Regions from separate parts of the Streptomyces sp. NBC_01474 genome, predicted to be linked through region 2. Evidence: riboswitches for the same ligand, from Rfam matches in the RefSeq annotation. Region 2 holds a riboswitch; the other holds the start of a gene.
What was found. A riboswitch is a leader RNA that binds a small molecule or an ion and turns the genes downstream of it on or off. The one in region 2 is predicted to bind cobalamin.

Region 1 (7,440 bases), 6.3 Mb from region 2:
GGCGCCGGGCACGCGCGGCGAGTGGATGTCGTACACGCCGGGTCCGGCCTCGCGCGGGTAGCCGTGGGCGGCCAGTTCGCGCGCGACCTGCATGTGCGACCGGGCCGCCTCGAGGCTGATCACATCGGCGTCGAGGTCGTCGATGGCCCGCACGATGTCCCCGAACTCGGCATAGCACATGTGCGTGTGGACCTGAGTGTCCGGCCGGACCCCGCTCGTCGTGAGCCGGAACGCCTCCGTCGCCCACGCGAGGTAGGCGGCGTGGTCGGCGGCGCGCAGCGGGAGGGTCTCGCGCAAGGCGGGCTCGTCGACCTGGATCACCGAAGTTCCGGCCGCCTCAAGGTCGTTCACCTCGTCCCGCAGGGCGAGCGCGACCTGACGAGCGGTGTCGGCGAGCGGCTGGTCGTCACGGACGAAGGACCACGCGAGCATGGTGACGGGGCCGGTGAGCATGCCCTTGACCGGGCGGCCCGTGAGCGACTGGGCGTACGTCGTCCAGCGCACCGTCATCGGCTCGGGGCGCGAGATGTCACCGGCGAGGATCGGCGGACGGACATAACGGGTTCCATAGGACTGCACCCAGCCGTGTTGGGTGGCCAGATAGCCGGTGAGCTGCTCGGCGAAGTACTGCACCATGTCGTTGCGTTCGGGCTCGCCGTGCACCAGGACGTCGAGGCCGGCCTTCTCCTGGAAAGCGATCACCTCCTGGATCTCGGCCCTGACGCGCTCCTCGTACGCGGCCGCGTCGATCCGTCCGGCCCGCAGTCCCGCCCGTGCGGTGCGCAGCTCCGCCGTCTGCGGGAACGAACCGATGGTCGTCGTCGGCAGGAGGGGGAGGCCGAGGCTGCCCCGCTGTGCCGCCGCGCGTTCCGCGTACGGCTGCGCGCGGCGGGCGTCCGCCGCCGTGACCGACGCGGTGCGGGCGCGTACGGCCGGGTCGCGGGTGAGGGCGGACGTGGTCCGGGAGGCCAGGTCCGCGCGGTTGGCGGCGAGTTGGGCCGAGATCGTGTCGGTGCCCTGCGTCAGACCGCGTGCGAGGGTGGCGATCTCGGCGGTCTTCTGGCGGGCGAAGGCGAGCCAGCGCAGGATCTGAGGCTCGATGTCACGCTCGAGAGCCGTGTCGACGGGCACGTGCAGCAGCGAGCAGGAGGCCGCCACGTCGACCCGGTCGGCGAGGCCGAGCAGGGTGCCGAGCGTGGCCAGCGACTTCTCCAGGTCGTCGACCCAGATGTTGCGGCCGTTGACGACCCCCGCGACCAGGCGCTTGCCGGGCAGCCCGCCGACGGCGGCAAGGGCGTCCAGGTTGGCGGCGGCCCTCTCGGTGAAGTCGAGCGCGAGCCCCTCCACCGGCGCCCCGGCCAGGACGGGCAGGGCCTCGCCGAGCCGGTCGAAGTACGAGGCCACCAGCATCTTGGGCCGGTCGGTGAGGGCGCCGAGGTCGCGGTAGGCGCGCCCGGCGGCGTTCAGTTCGGCCGGCGTGCGGTCCTGGACGAGGGCGGGTTCGTCCAGCTGCACCCACTCCGCGCCCGCCTCGCGCAGATCGGCGAGGACTTCGGCGTAGACCGGCAGCAGACGGTCGAGCAGGGTCAGCGGCTCGAAGTCGGCGGCCACCCCGGGCGCGGGCTTGGCCAGCAGCAGATAGGTGACCGGGCCGACGAGCACGGGCCGGGCCTGCAGACCCAGGGCGAGGGCCTCCTTGAGCTCGGCGACCTGCTTGGTGGAGTCGGCCGTGAACACCGTCCCGGGGCCCAACTCCGGCACCAGGTAGTGATAGTTGGTGTCGAACCACTTCGTCATCTCCAGCGGTGCCACGTCCTGCGTGCCGCGCGCCATGGCGAAGTAGCCGTCCAGCGCGTCGGCCTCGACGGCGGAGCGGTGCCGCTCGGGGATCGCGCCGACCATGACGGTGGCGTCCAGGACGTGGTCGTAGAACGAGAAGTCACCGGTGGGGACTTCGCCGATGCCCGCGTCGGCCAGTTCGTGCCAGTTCGCGCGGCGCAGGCCGGCGGCGGTCGAGCGGAGGGTGTCGGCGCCGACACGGCCCTTCCAGTAGCCCTCGATCGCCTTCTTGAGTTCGCGGGCGGGGCCCTGGCGCGGGTAGCCGTGCACGGTGGCCCGTGCTGCCGCGGCTGAGGACTTGGTGGTCACGGAGATCTCCTTCGCGAGATGAATCCCTGAGATCCCGGAGACGGGGCGAGAGCGCGAAGGGTGACACGGACCGGACGGTGCGGGCGCGTACGGCAGGGCACGCGCGCCCGTTCGGTGTGTACGCCGACCCGCCCTCGAGGTCACCGGGATATCCGCGCACGAATGGTTCACGCACGGGCAACGGGCAGGTCTTCGGACTCGCGGGCACGTCCACCCGATGTCGGGCGGACACCTACTGGCCGTCGCTTCCCAGCCCGATCCATCGGGCCAGTGCGTGTGACGGCGGTCGTTCCAGCTCACCGCTGCGGGGCAGTCCCGGATTCCCACCGGGTTCCCTCTTACGACGCTCCCGTCTGGCGGACGGGGCGAACCAGCTGCACCGGTCACCCTACGCACGCGGGACGGTCCGGCGCGAGCCCGCCCCGCACCGCGGACACCGGGCGAGAAGGGGCCGCCGTCTGGATTCGGGTGCCGTGGTAGCTTTCCAAGGCCAGTCGAACTCATGCCCGTCTGCCCCGCATTGCGCGGACTTGGACAGGTATGTGTCAGGGAATCCGGTGCGAATCCGGAGCTGACGCGCAGCGGTGAGGGTGACGGGCGGAGCATCGGCCACTGGACCGCACGCGGCCCGGGAAGGCGCCCCGTCCGCGTGATCCCGAGTCCGAAGACCTGCTGGCAGCCTTCGCGGGCTCCGGTCGGGGCGGCGGGGGAGACCGTGCGACCGGGCTCCGCGCTTGAGCCCTCGACATCGAGGAAGTCCCTGTGCCCTTCGCGCACCCCGTCACACGCCGTGGCTCCGCCCGCCTCATACCCCGTGCCGCGCTCACTCTCGCCGGGATGCTCGTCCTGGCCGCCTGCGGCGGGAGCGGCGAATCCGCCCGCACGCCCGCGGCTCAGGAGAGCACCGCCGGCCATCCCGTCGTACTCGACAACTGCGGTACGCGGGTCGAGGTGAAAGCGGCGCCCGAGCGTGCCGTCTCTCTCGACCAGGGCTCGACCGAGATCATGCTCGCGCTCGGCCTCGGCGACCGCATGGCCGGCACGGGGACCTGGACGGACCCCGTGATGAAGGGACTGGAGAAGGAGAACGCGAAGGTCGAGCGGCTCGCCGACCGTTATCCGTCCTTCGAGAAGGTCCTGGACACCGAACCCGACTTCGTCGCCGCCTCGTTCGGCGCCACGCTGAGCAAGGGCGGAGTGGCGCCACGCGACCAGTTCGCGAAGCTGGGCGTACCGGCGTACCTCTCGCCCTCCGACTGTGTCGGCAAGGACAACAGCGGCGGCGGTGACGGCGCCCGCACCAAGACCCTCGGCATGCAGACCGTCTACGGCGAAATCCGCGACCTCGCCGCCGTCTTCGACGTACGCGAACGGGGCGAGCGGCTCGTCTCCGCACTCAAGGCCCGCGTGAAGAAGGCGACCAGCGGCATCGACGCCTCCCGGACGACCCTCCTGTACTGGTTCGCCAACTCCGACTCCCCCTACATGGCGGGCTGTTGCGGAGCGCCCGGCGTCATCACCCGTGAGGTGGGGGCGAAGAACGTCTTCGACGACACCCGCGACGAATGGCCCCAGATCAGCTGGGAAACGGTCGCCGACCGGGACCCGGATGTCCTCGTCATCGGCGATCTCACGCGCCGCTCGCAGACCGCCGAATCCGCCGCGAAGAAGATCGAGTTCCTCGAGTCCAACGCCGTGACCAAGAACATGACAGCCGTGAAGAAGAAGCGGTACGTGCTGCTCAGCGGGCAGGCCATGAACCCGACGATCCGAACGGTGGAGGGTGTGGAGCAAGTCGCCGCGAAACTGCGGGCGTTCGGCCTCGCCGGATGAGCGTGGAAGCGCCGGCCCCACCCCCCGGGGCGCCCCCTGAGGCGGTGCCGTCATCCGCCACCGGGAAGCGGCTTCATGCGGTGCGTGGCGTGCTCGCCTGGCCATCCGGTTTCGCGGTGCTCATCGTGTCCGTCGCCCTGGCCATCACCATCGGCCCGGCCGACATCGGGATGACCGATGTCTGGTCGGCCGTGGCCGCCCACCTCGGCCTGGGCGAACCGCAGTTGACCCCCATCCGCGACGGCATCGTGTGGAACCTGCGGCTGCCGCGCACGCTGCTGGCCGCCGTGTGCGGCGCGGGGCTCGCGGTGTGCGGCGCCGTGATGCAGTCGCTGCTGCGCAATCCGCTCGCCGACCCCTTCGTCCTGGGCGTCTCCTCCGGCGCCTCGACCGGCGCGGTCCTGGTCGTCGTACTCGGCGTCGGCGGCGGCGCCCTGTCGGTCTCGGGCGGCGCCTTCCTCGGCGCGGTCGTCTCCTTCGCGCTGGTACTGGTGCTCAGCCAGGCTCTCGGCGGCTCCACCGACCGTGTGGTGCTGTCCGGGGTGGCCGCCATGCAACTGTTCTCCGCGCTCACCTCCGTCGTCGTACTGACCGCGGCGGATGCCGAGACGACGCGCGGCGTCCTGTTCTGGCTGCTCGGCTCGCTCGGCGGGGCGGGCTGGACCGACGTCCGGATGTGCCTGACGCTGCTCGTGGCGGCGCTCGTGATCTGCGTCGCACACGCTCGTACGCTCGACGCCTTCGCGTTCGGGCAGGACGCCGCCGCGTCGCTCGGCGTGAACGTGGCCCGCACCCGCCTGGTCCTGCTGTGCACGACCGCCCTGCTCACGGCGGCGCTGGTCAGCTCGGCCGGCGCGATCGGCTTCGTCGGCCTGGTGCTGCCGCATGCGGCGCGGGCCCTGGCGGGTCCGGGGCACGCCCGGCTGCTGCCGGTGACGGCGCTGGCAGGCGCGGTCTTCCTCGTGTGGGTGGACACGCTCGCCCGCACCGTCCTCGACCCGCAGGAGGTACCGGTCGGCGTGGTGACCTCGCTGATCGGCGTACCGGCCTTCGTCCTCGTCCTGTACCGCACCCGGAGTCTGCGCCGATGACCGTTCCGACCATGCGCACGACCACGGCCGACGGGCTGCGGGCCGACCGGGTCCGCCGTGAAACCGGCGGACACCTCATCCTGGACGGCGTGAGCGTGCACCCGGCGCCCGGAGGTATCACGGGCCTCATCGGACCCAACGGCTCGGGCAAGACCACGCTCCTGCGCCTGCTCGCGGGCCTCATCACCCCCCAGGCCGGAGCGGTGACCCTGGACGGCTCACCGCTGAGCACCGTCGGCCGCAGGGACTTCGCGCGACGCGTCGCCGTGGTCGAGCAACAGGCCGACACTCAGGTCGAGTTGACGGTCGAGGACGTCGTACGTCTGGGCCGTGTCCCGCACCGCAGGGCATGGATGCCACCGTCGGCGCAGGACGAGGAGGCCGTACGTTCCGCGCTCGCCCGCACCGATCTCACCGACCGGGCGCACCGGCACTGGCACACCCTCTCCGGCGGCGAGCGCCAGCGCGTCCAGATCGCCCGTGCCCTCGCGCAGCGGCCACGCGAACTCCTCCTGGACGAACCGACCAACCACCTCGACATCCAGCACCAGTTGGACCTCCTCGACCTGCTCACACAACTCCGGCTCACCAGCGTCATCGCCCTGCACGACCTCAACCTGGCCGCTATGTACTGCGACCAGCTCGTCGTGCTCCGTCAGGGGTGTGTGATCGCGGCCGGCACCCCCTGTGACGTACTCACCGAAGAGCTCATAGCGCGGGTCTACGGAGTGCGCGCGACCGTTTTCCCGGCCGCCGAGCCGGGGGAGCGCCCGTACATCCGATTCCTGAGGGCGTCCGCTCCCTGAGACGGCACTGCATACCGCACACCAGGTCTCCTGGCAGCGACCATGAGCAAGATCACGGCGAAGGGCCCGGTCTTGGCCGTGCGCCCCTTACGCGGTACGGTCTGACCGATATTGACGACGGCAACGCGGAAGCCGGTGGGAATCCGGCACGGTCGCGCCACTGTGAGACGAGCCACTCGCCCGGACGGGCGGGGACCTCGCGAGTCAGACCCGCAGCTGTCGTACTTGTGCACCACCGAGATGGGACGCGAACTCCCAGAGGAGGTCCTGCCATGGCGCAGACCGTCGCTCAGCCGACAGCCACCACCCCCGTTCTTCCCGCAGCCCTGCCCCTGAAGGCGATTGCCCCTTGGGCGGCCTTCTTCGGCATCCTGATGCTGGTCCTGCTCTACTTCGTCGGCGCCGAACAGGGCGCCACCGCCGTAGTCTCCGGCGAGAGCGTTCATGAATGGGTGCACGACGCCCGCCACCTGCTCGGCTTCCCCTGCCACTGACGAGGGACGCCGCAAAGCTCATGAACTCCGCAACAGTGAGAAACCTCCTCGTACGGGGCATGCTCGCCGGCCTGGGCGCCGGTCTGCTCGCCCTGGTCGTCGCCTACCTCCTCGGGGAACCCAGCGTCGACAGCGCCATCGGCTACGAGGAGGCCCACGCACCCGCGCACCACCACGAGGTCGAACTCGTCAGCCGCAGCATGCAGTCCACCGCGGGCCTCGCCACCGGCATCCTGCTCTACGGCGTCGCCTTCGGCGGCATAGCCGCCCTCGCGTACTGCTTCGCGCTCGGCCGCGTCGGCCGCTTCACCCCGCGGGCCACGGCCCTCCTGCTCTCCGGCACGGCCCTGCTCGCCGTGTACGTCGTGCCGTTCCTGAAGTACCCCGCCAACCCGCCGTCCGTCGGCGATCCCGGCACCATCAGCAAGCGCACGACGCTGTACTTCCTGATGATGCTGCTCAGCGTGCTCCTCGCCGTCGCCGCAGTGATCATCGGGAAACGGCTCGCTCCCCGCCTGGGCACCTGGTACGCCACCGTGGCGGCGGTCGCGTGCTTCGTCCTCGCGATCGGGCTCGCGTACGCGTTCCTGCCGGTCGTCAACGAGGTACCGAAGGACTTCCCCGCAGCGCTGCTGTGGCGGTTCCGCACCTCGGCCCTCGCCATCCAGCTCACTCTGTGGACCGGATTCGGCCTGATCTTCGGCGAGTTGGCGCAGCGCCAGCTCGCCCCGCGCACCGGGGCGGTCCCGTCCGGCAACGCAACTCCCGTACCCCACTGAGAGAACCGCGCCACAAGACCCAGGCAGGCGATCAAGCGCAGAGGGCCGCCGGAACCATCCGGTCGGCCCTCTCGCTTTCTTCCGAGGGCGGAGACCCGCGTGGCCAGACACCCCCAACCGCGCCACATCACACTCGGCGGCCGCGAGGCGGTCGCGCTGACCCTGGAGGAGTACGAGCAACTGATCGCCAGCAGACGGCAGATCGGCGGCCAGAGTGCCCGTGTACGCGTCCTGGCGCAGCGGGCGAAGGAGAGCGAGGAGCTGCTGCGGGAGATCGAGGCACTGGTCG
Region 2 (7,440 bases):
CTGGCGGAAGAACTGCACGGGCAACAGCACGGCCTTCGCGGGCAACCACGCGCTATGGCTGGCCCACTACGACGAGTCCGCCGGGGCGCTGCCCTCGGGCTGGCCGTACTGGACGTTCTGGCAGTACGACAACAGCGGCGGACTGCCGGGTGACCAGAATCTCTTCAACGGTTCGCAGGCCCAGCTGCGGAGGTTCGCCCGCGGCTAGCGGAGGGCTCACTTCCGCTTGATTCGGCCACCGTTCCGCTTCACGGACGACCCCGTGCCGCCGCCCCGTTCTCAACGGAGTGGCGGCACTCCGCTTCGGGTCACCGCACCGCCCGCCCCAGTTCATCTTCCGTTCACTCAGATTGCCTACGGTCGCCGAGCCACTGACGTCCAACAGAAGCCTGGGTAAATGGAACACATCACGCTTCTCCTCGGGATCGTGATCGTTACCGCTCTCGTGTTCGATTTCACGAACGGTTTCCACGACACAGCCAACGCGATGGCCACCACCATCTCGACCGGCGCTCTCAAGCCCAAGACGGCGGTGGCCATGTCCGCCGTGCTGAACCTCGTCGGAGCCTTCCTCTCCGTGGAGGTCGCCAAGACGATCTCCGGCGGCATCATCAACGAGGACGGACTCAAGACCGAGGTCATCTTCGCGGCGCTGGTGGGCGCCATCCTGTGGAATCTCCTGACCTGGCTGGTGGGGCTCCCCTCCAGCTCCTCCCACGCTCTCTTCGGCGGCCTCATCGGCGCCGCCGTGATGTCGATGGGCTGGTCGTCGATCGACGGCGGCACCGTCGTCACCAAGATCCTTCTCCCGGCCGTCGCCGCGCCGCTCGTGGCGGGCATCGCCGCCATGCTGGCCACCCGGCTCACGTACCGGATAGGCAGCAAGACCGACCAGAAGGCGACCGCCAAGGGCTACCGCGCCGGGCAGATCGCCTCCGCGGGCCTGGTCTCGCTGGCGCACGGGACGAACGACGCCCAGAAGACGATGGGCATCATCACGCTCGCCCTGATCACGGGCGGCGTCCTGAACCCCGGCGCGAACCCTCCGATGTGGGTCATCGTCTCGGCCGGTACGGCCATCGCGCTCGGCACCTACCTCGGCGGCTGGCGCATCATCCGCACCATGGGCAAGGGCCTCACGGACCTCGCGCCGCAGCAGGGCTTCGCCGCCCAGACCAGCGCCGCGACCGCGATCCTCGCCTCCTCGCACATCGGCTTCTCGCTCTCCACGACGCAGGTCTGCTCCGGCGCCGTGATGGGCTCGGGCCTCGGCCGCAAGGGCGGCGTCGTCCGCTGGTCGACCGCGACCCGCATGTTCATCGCCTGGGGCCTGACCCTGCCGGCCGCCGGTCTGGTCGGTGCGGGCGCCGAGTTCCTCACCAAGCAGGGCTCGTGGGGCGTCGCCGTCACCGCGCTGCTCCTGATCGCCGGCGCGGGCACCATCTGGGCGCTGTCCCGGCGCAACTCGATCGACCACACGAACGTCACGGACGACGACGTCACCGACGAGCCCGCCGGCGTCGTGACCACCGCGATCGCGGCCGTCACCCCGCCGCCCACCGGCACGGTCGCCGACCTGGACACCGACGTGAAGACCACCATCCCCGCCTCGCCCGCCCCGCCCTCGGCGGAGCCCGCGCGACCGGCCACGGTCTAAGGAAGCAGCAGCGCTATGCACATCGACTGGGCAGCACTCGGCTCCGTGTTCGGAGTCAGCCTCGTGATCACGGTGGCCCTCGTGGGCCTGTTCACCCTCGGCATCGTCGGCCTCACCAAGCGGGAGTCGGCGGCGGCCCAGGGCAACTCGACGGCGCTGGCCGTCTCCGGCGCGTACGCCTGCTTCGCCCTGTGCGCGGCGGCCGTCGGGTACGGGATCTTCCTGATCGTCGCCTGACCGGAGGTAACCGGCAGGAGTGCGGGGTGCGGGACGCGAAGGCGTCCCGCACCCCGCTTCGTGTGTGCCTCAGCACACTCTCCCTTCGCAGGTCAACGGCAAGTTGACGGGCGTTCGCGGAGCGTGGTGGACTTCCGGGGCCATCTACGGCAGCAGGAGAGGAAGCCGGTGTGAATCCGGCGCGGTCCCGCCACTGTCACCGGGGAGTGATCCCCGCGAGCCAGGAACTCTCGCCGCCGGTCTCTTCCAACCAGGGCGTGGACACCCTGAGTGAGGACATATCGCCATGCGCGGCTGCCAGTTGCGGGTCCTCCCGCCGAGAACGAGTACAAGGGTTCCGTTCGCCGTAGCGGCGGGCTGACCGTGCGAGCCGAGCGCGTCTTCGCGTACGGCAGCGCCGCCGGACTCCTCGGTGACCTCCTGTTCGGCGATCCGCGCCGCGGGCATCCGGTCGCCGCGTTCGGGCGGGCCGCGGGCGCCGTCGAGCGAGTGCTGTGGAGTGACCACCGAGGGTGGGGCGCACTGCACACCGCCGTGTGCGCCGGGGGCGCCGCCGTCGCCGGTGGCCTCGCCGCGCGCGCCGTGCGCCGCTCCCCCGCCGCCTCCGTCGCACTGACCGCCGCCGCCACCTGGGCCGTCGTCGGCGGTACGTCGCTGGGGCGCGAGGCGCGCGCCATCGGGGGCGCGCTGGCCGCCGGTGACGTGGACGCGGCGCGCGAGCGGCTGCCGCATCTGTGCGGGCGCGACCCGCAGGCCCTGGACGCGGACGGGATCGCGCGGGCCGTCGTCGAGTCCGTCGCCGAGAACACCTCCGACGCCGTCGTGGGCGCGCTCGTGTGGGGCGCCGTCGCCGGGGTCCCCGGGCTCGTCGCCTTCCGCGCCGTGAACACGCTGGACGCCATGGTCGGGCACAAGTCGGCCAGGTACCGCCGTTACGGCTGGGCCTCCGCGCGCCTCGACGACGTGGCCGGCTGGCCGGGGGCGCGGCTGACCGGGGTGCTCGCCGCGGTCGCGGGCGGCCGTCCGCGCGGCGCGCTCACCGCGTGGCGCGAGGACGCGCGGCTGCACCCGAGCCCCAACGCCGGTGTCGTCGAGTCCTCGTTCGCGGGGGCGCTCGGGGTGCGGCTCGGGGGCACGTTGTCGTACGGCGGGCGGGTCGAGCACCGGCCCGTACTGAACGCGTCGGGCCGGTCCGTGGAGACCGCCGACGTCGAGCGGGCGGCGCGGCTTTCGCGGCGCGTGACCTGGCTGGCCCTCGGCGTGTGTGTCGCCGGGCGGGCACTTTTGCGGAGGGGGAAGTCGTGAGTGGTGGCGGACTGCTGGTGGCAGGAACCACGTCCGATGCCGGGAAGAGCGTCGTCACCGCGGGCATCTGCCGGTGGCTGGTGCGGCAGGGGGTGAAGGTCGCGCCGTTCAAGGGACAGAACATGTCCCTCAACTCCTTCGTGACGCGCGAGGGCGCCGAGATCGGCCGTGCGCAGGCCATGCAGGCGCAGGCCGCCCGCGTCGAGCCGAGCGCCCTGATGAACCCCGTACTGCTGAAGCCGGGCAGCGACCGGAGCAGCCAGGTGGTGCTCATGGGCAAGCCGGTCGGCGAGTTGAGCGCTCGCGGGTTCTTCGGGGAGTCCGGGCCCGCGGTGAAGCCGCTGTCAGGTGCCGTGTCCCCCGGGAAGGCGCTGCACGGAGGGCGCCAGGCCGCACTCCTCGACACCGTCGTGGGATGCCTGGAGGAACTCCGGGGCAGCTATGACGCCGTGATCTGTGAAGGGGCGGGCTCTCCCGCCGAGATCAACCTGCGCCGCACCGACATCGTCAACATGGGGATCGCGCGGGCCGCACGGCTGCCCGTGCTCGTGGTCGGCGACATCGACCGCGGCGGTGTCTTCGCGTCGTTCTTCGGCACGACCGCGCTGCTCGCGCCCGAGGACCAGGAGCTGCTGGCCGGCTATCTGGTGAACAAGTTCCGCGGGGACGTCTCCCTGCTCGAACCCGGCCTCGACATGCTCAAGGACCTGACCGGGCGCGCCACGTACGGAGTGCTCCCCTTCCAGCACGGCCTCGGCATCGATGAGGAGGACGGGCTGCGCGTGTCGCTGCGCGGCTCCGTGCGCGAGTCACAGACGACGGCCCCCGTCGGCGAGGACGTGCTGCGCGTCGCCGTGTGCGCCGTGCCGCTGATGTCGAACTTCACCGACGTGGACGCGCTGGCCGCGGAGCCGGGCGTCGTCGTGCGGTTCGTCGACCGGGCCGAGGAGCTCGTCGACGCGGACCTGGTCGTCGTGCCGGGAACGCGCGGCACCGTCAAGGCACTTCAGTGGCTGCGCGAGCGCGGCCTCGCCGACGCCCTCGCGCGCCGGGCCGCCGAGGGGCGCCCGGTCCTCGGGATCTGCGGTGGTTTCCAGGTGCTCGGCGAGCGCATCGAGGACGACGTCGAGTCACGCGCGGGCGCCGTCGACGGGCTCGGACTGCTGCCCGTACGGGTGCGGTTCGAGCGCGAGAAGACCCTCGCCCGGCCCGTCGGCGAGGCCCTCGGCGAGCTCGTCGAGGGCTACGAGATCCATCACGGGGTCGCCGAAATCGCCGGTGGAGAAGCCTTCTTGGACGGGTGCCGCGTCGGCTCCGTCTGGGGCACGCACTGGCACGGCTCGCTGGAGGCGGACGGCTTCCGCCGGGCGTTCCTGCGCGAGGTCGCGGCCGCCGCGGGCCGCCGATTCGTGCCGTCGCCCGACACGTCGTTCGGCGCGCTGCGCGAGGAGCAGCTCGACCGGCTCGGCGATCTGATCGAAGAACACGCGGACACGGACGCGCTGTGGCGGCTCATCGAGTCCGGCGCTCCGTCAGGACTGCCTTTCATTCCACCGGGAGCGCCCGCATGAGCACAGTGTTGTTGTTGTCGACCGCAGACACCGATCTGCTGGCAGCCCGGGCCTCCGGCGCCCCCTACCGGATCGGGAACCCGACCCGCGTCGACGTGCAGAGCGAACTGCCGGAGCTGCTCGACGGCGTCGACATCGCCGTCGTACGGCTCCTCGGCGGCAAGCGCGCCTGGGAGGACGGGCTCGCGGCGCTGAAGGCGTCCGGCGTGCCGACGGTCCTGCTCGGCGGCGAGAGCGTCCCGGACGCGGAGCTGATGGCCGAGTCGACCGTGCACGCGGGCGCCGTGGCCGAGTCGCTGCGCTATCTCGTCGAGGGCGGTACCGGCAACCTCGTCGAACTGGCCCGCTTCCTCGGCCAGGACGTGCTGCGGGGCGGGCACGGCCGGACCGGGAGCACGCAGGAGCGGCACAGCGCCGAGCCGCAGAAGATGCCCGAGTACGGGGTGCACGGCCGCCGTGCGCGCGTCGAGGGCCGTCCGACGGTCGGCGTGCTCTTCTACCGCGCCCACGAGCTGTCCGGGAACACCGCGTTCGTGGACACGCTGTGCGACGCGATCGAGGCACGTGGCGTCAACTCCCTTCCGGTGTACTGCGGTTCGCTGCGCGGCGCCGACGCCGGCCTGTACGAGCTCCTCGGCGAGGCCGACACCCTGGTCGCGACCGTGCTCGCGGCGGGCGGTACACACGCCTCGCAGGCGTCCGCGGGCGGCGACGAGGAGGCCTGGGACATCGGCGCGCTCGCCGACCTCGACATCCCCGTCCTTCAGGGTCTTTGCCTCACGTCGTCGAAGGCGGCCTGGGAGGCGTCGGACGCCGCCCTGTCGCCGATGGACGCGGCGATGCAGGTCGCGATCCCCGAGTTCGACGGCCGGATCGTCACGGTGCCGTTCTCGTTCAAGGAGGAGGGCCCCGACGGCGTCCCCGTGTACGCGGCCGACCCCGAGCGCGCCGCCCGCGTCGCCGGGATCGCCGTGCGCCACGCCCGTCTCGGCCACAAGCCGAACGGCGAGAAGAAGCTCGCCGTCGTCTTCACCGCCTACCCGACCAAGCACTCGCGGGTCGGCAACGCGGTGGGCCTCGACACGCCCGCCTCCGCCGTCCGCGTCCTGGACGCGCTGCGCGAGGCCGGTTACGGCGTCGACGGCTACCCGGACAACGGGGACGAGCTGATCCACCGGCTCATCGAGGCGGGCGGCCACGACGTCGAGTGGCTCACCGAGGACCAGCTGGCGTCGGCGCCCGCGCGGGTGCCGCTCGTCGACTACCGCGCCTGGTTCGACAAGCTGGCGCCCGAGCTGCGCGACGGGATGCTGGAGGCGTGGGGCGAGCCGCCGGGCTCCCTCTACGTCGACGGCGACGACATCGTTCTCGCGTCCCTGCAGTTCGGCAACGTCGTCGTGATGATCCAGCCGCCGCGCGGCTTCGGCGAGAACCCCATCGCGATCTACCACGACCCGGACATGCCGCCGTCGCACCACTACATGGCCGCGTACCGCTGGCTGGAGAACAGTTTCGGCGCGGACGCCGTCATCCACATGGGCAAGCACGGCACGATGGAGTGGCTGCCCGGCAAGGGCCTCGGTCTGAGCGGGAGTTGCGCGCCCGACGCGGTCCTCGGCGAGCTGCCGCTGATCTACCCGTTCATCGTGAACGACCCGGGCGAGGGCACGCAGGCCAAGCGCCGCGGGCACGCCACGGTCGTCGACCACCTGGTCCCGCCGATGGCCCGCGCCGACACGTACGGCGACCTGGCGAAGCTGGAGCAGCTCCTCGACGAGTACGCACTCGTCTCCGACCTGGACCCGACGAAGGCCCCGGCCGTGCGCGCCCAGATCTGGACGCTGGTGAAGGCCGCCGAGCTCCACCACGACCTGCATGTCGACGAGCAGCCGGACGACGGTGACTTCGACGAGTTCGTGATGCACATCGACGGCTATCTGTGCGAGATCAAGGACGTGCAGATCCGTGACGGTCTGCACATCCTGGGCGGCGGCCCGGTCGGCGAGCCGCGCGTGAACCTCGTACTCGCCGTGCTGCGCGCCTCGCAGGTGTGGGGCGGCACCGCGAACGCGCTGCCCGGCCTGCGGGCCTGCCTGGCCGAGCACTTCGGCCTGGTGGAGAAGGAGCTGCTCGGCGAGCCCGGCGCGCCGGTGAAGGTGCCGGACGGTCTGACGGATCTCGTCGACGGTCCCGCCCGCAGCGCCGCCGACGCGATCGACCTGCTCGAGCAACTGTGCCGGCGCGCGGCCGAGGGCATGGAGGAGCGCGGCTGGGACGCCGCGGCCGTCCCCGCGCTCGTCCGGGACGTCGTCGGGACCGAACTCCCGGACGCCGTAGCGGTGTTGGAGTTCGCGTGCCGTGAGGTCGTGCCCCGGCTCGCGCGCACCACGGACGAGATCGGGCACATTCTGCGTGCTCTCGACGGCGGATACGTGCCCGCTGGACCTTCCGGGTCGCCGACGCGCGGCCTGGTCAACGTGCTGCCGACGGGCCGCAACTTCTACTCCGTCGATCCGAAGGCGATTCCGTCGCGGCTGAGCTGGGAGGTCGGGCAGGCGCTCGCCGACTCACTGGTGGCGCGCTACCTCGCCGACACGGGCGAGTACCCCAAGTCCGTGGGCCTGACGGTGTGGGGCACCTCCGCGATGCGTACGCAGGGCGACGACATCG

Region 1: another riboswitch for cobalamin. It lies ahead of metE (5-methyltetrahydropteroyltriglutamate--homocysteine S-methyltransferase); the one in region 2 lies ahead of OG758_RS35535 (cobalamin biosynthesis protein).

What each region holds. Positions count from the first base shown of each region.
Region 1 covers NZ_CP109449.1:1,478,760-1,486,199, reverse strand. Annotated here, with positions in the region: gene metE (5-methyltetrahydropteroyltriglutamate--homocysteine S-methyltransferase) at 1-2,148, opposite strand, end outside; cobalamin riboswitch at 2,315-2,538, opposite strand; cobalamin riboswitch at 2,642-2,839, shown strand; gene OG758_RS07075 (ABC transporter substrate-binding protein) at 2,986-3,981, shown strand; gene OG758_RS07070 (FecCD family ABC transporter permease) at 3,978-5,072, shown strand; gene OG758_RS07065 (ABC transporter ATP-binding protein) at 5,084-5,878, shown strand; gene OG758_RS07060 (CbtB domain-containing protein) at 6,151-6,372, shown strand; gene OG758_RS07055 (CbtA family protein) at 6,393-7,151, shown strand; gene OG758_RS07050 (hypothetical protein) at 7,251-7,440, shown strand, end outside.
Region 2 covers NZ_CP109449.1:7,792,996-7,800,435, reverse strand. Annotated here, with positions in the region: gene OG758_RS35550 (lysozyme) at 1-208, shown strand, start outside; gene OG758_RS35545 (inorganic phosphate transporter) at 398-1,657, shown strand; gene OG758_RS35540 (hypothetical protein) at 1,673-1,894, shown strand; cobalamin riboswitch at 2,005-2,146, shown strand; gene OG758_RS35535 (cobalamin biosynthesis protein) at 2,258-3,199, shown strand; gene OG758_RS35530 (cobyric acid synthase) at 3,196-4,770, shown strand; gene cobN (cobaltochelatase subunit CobN) at 4,767-7,440, shown strand, end outside.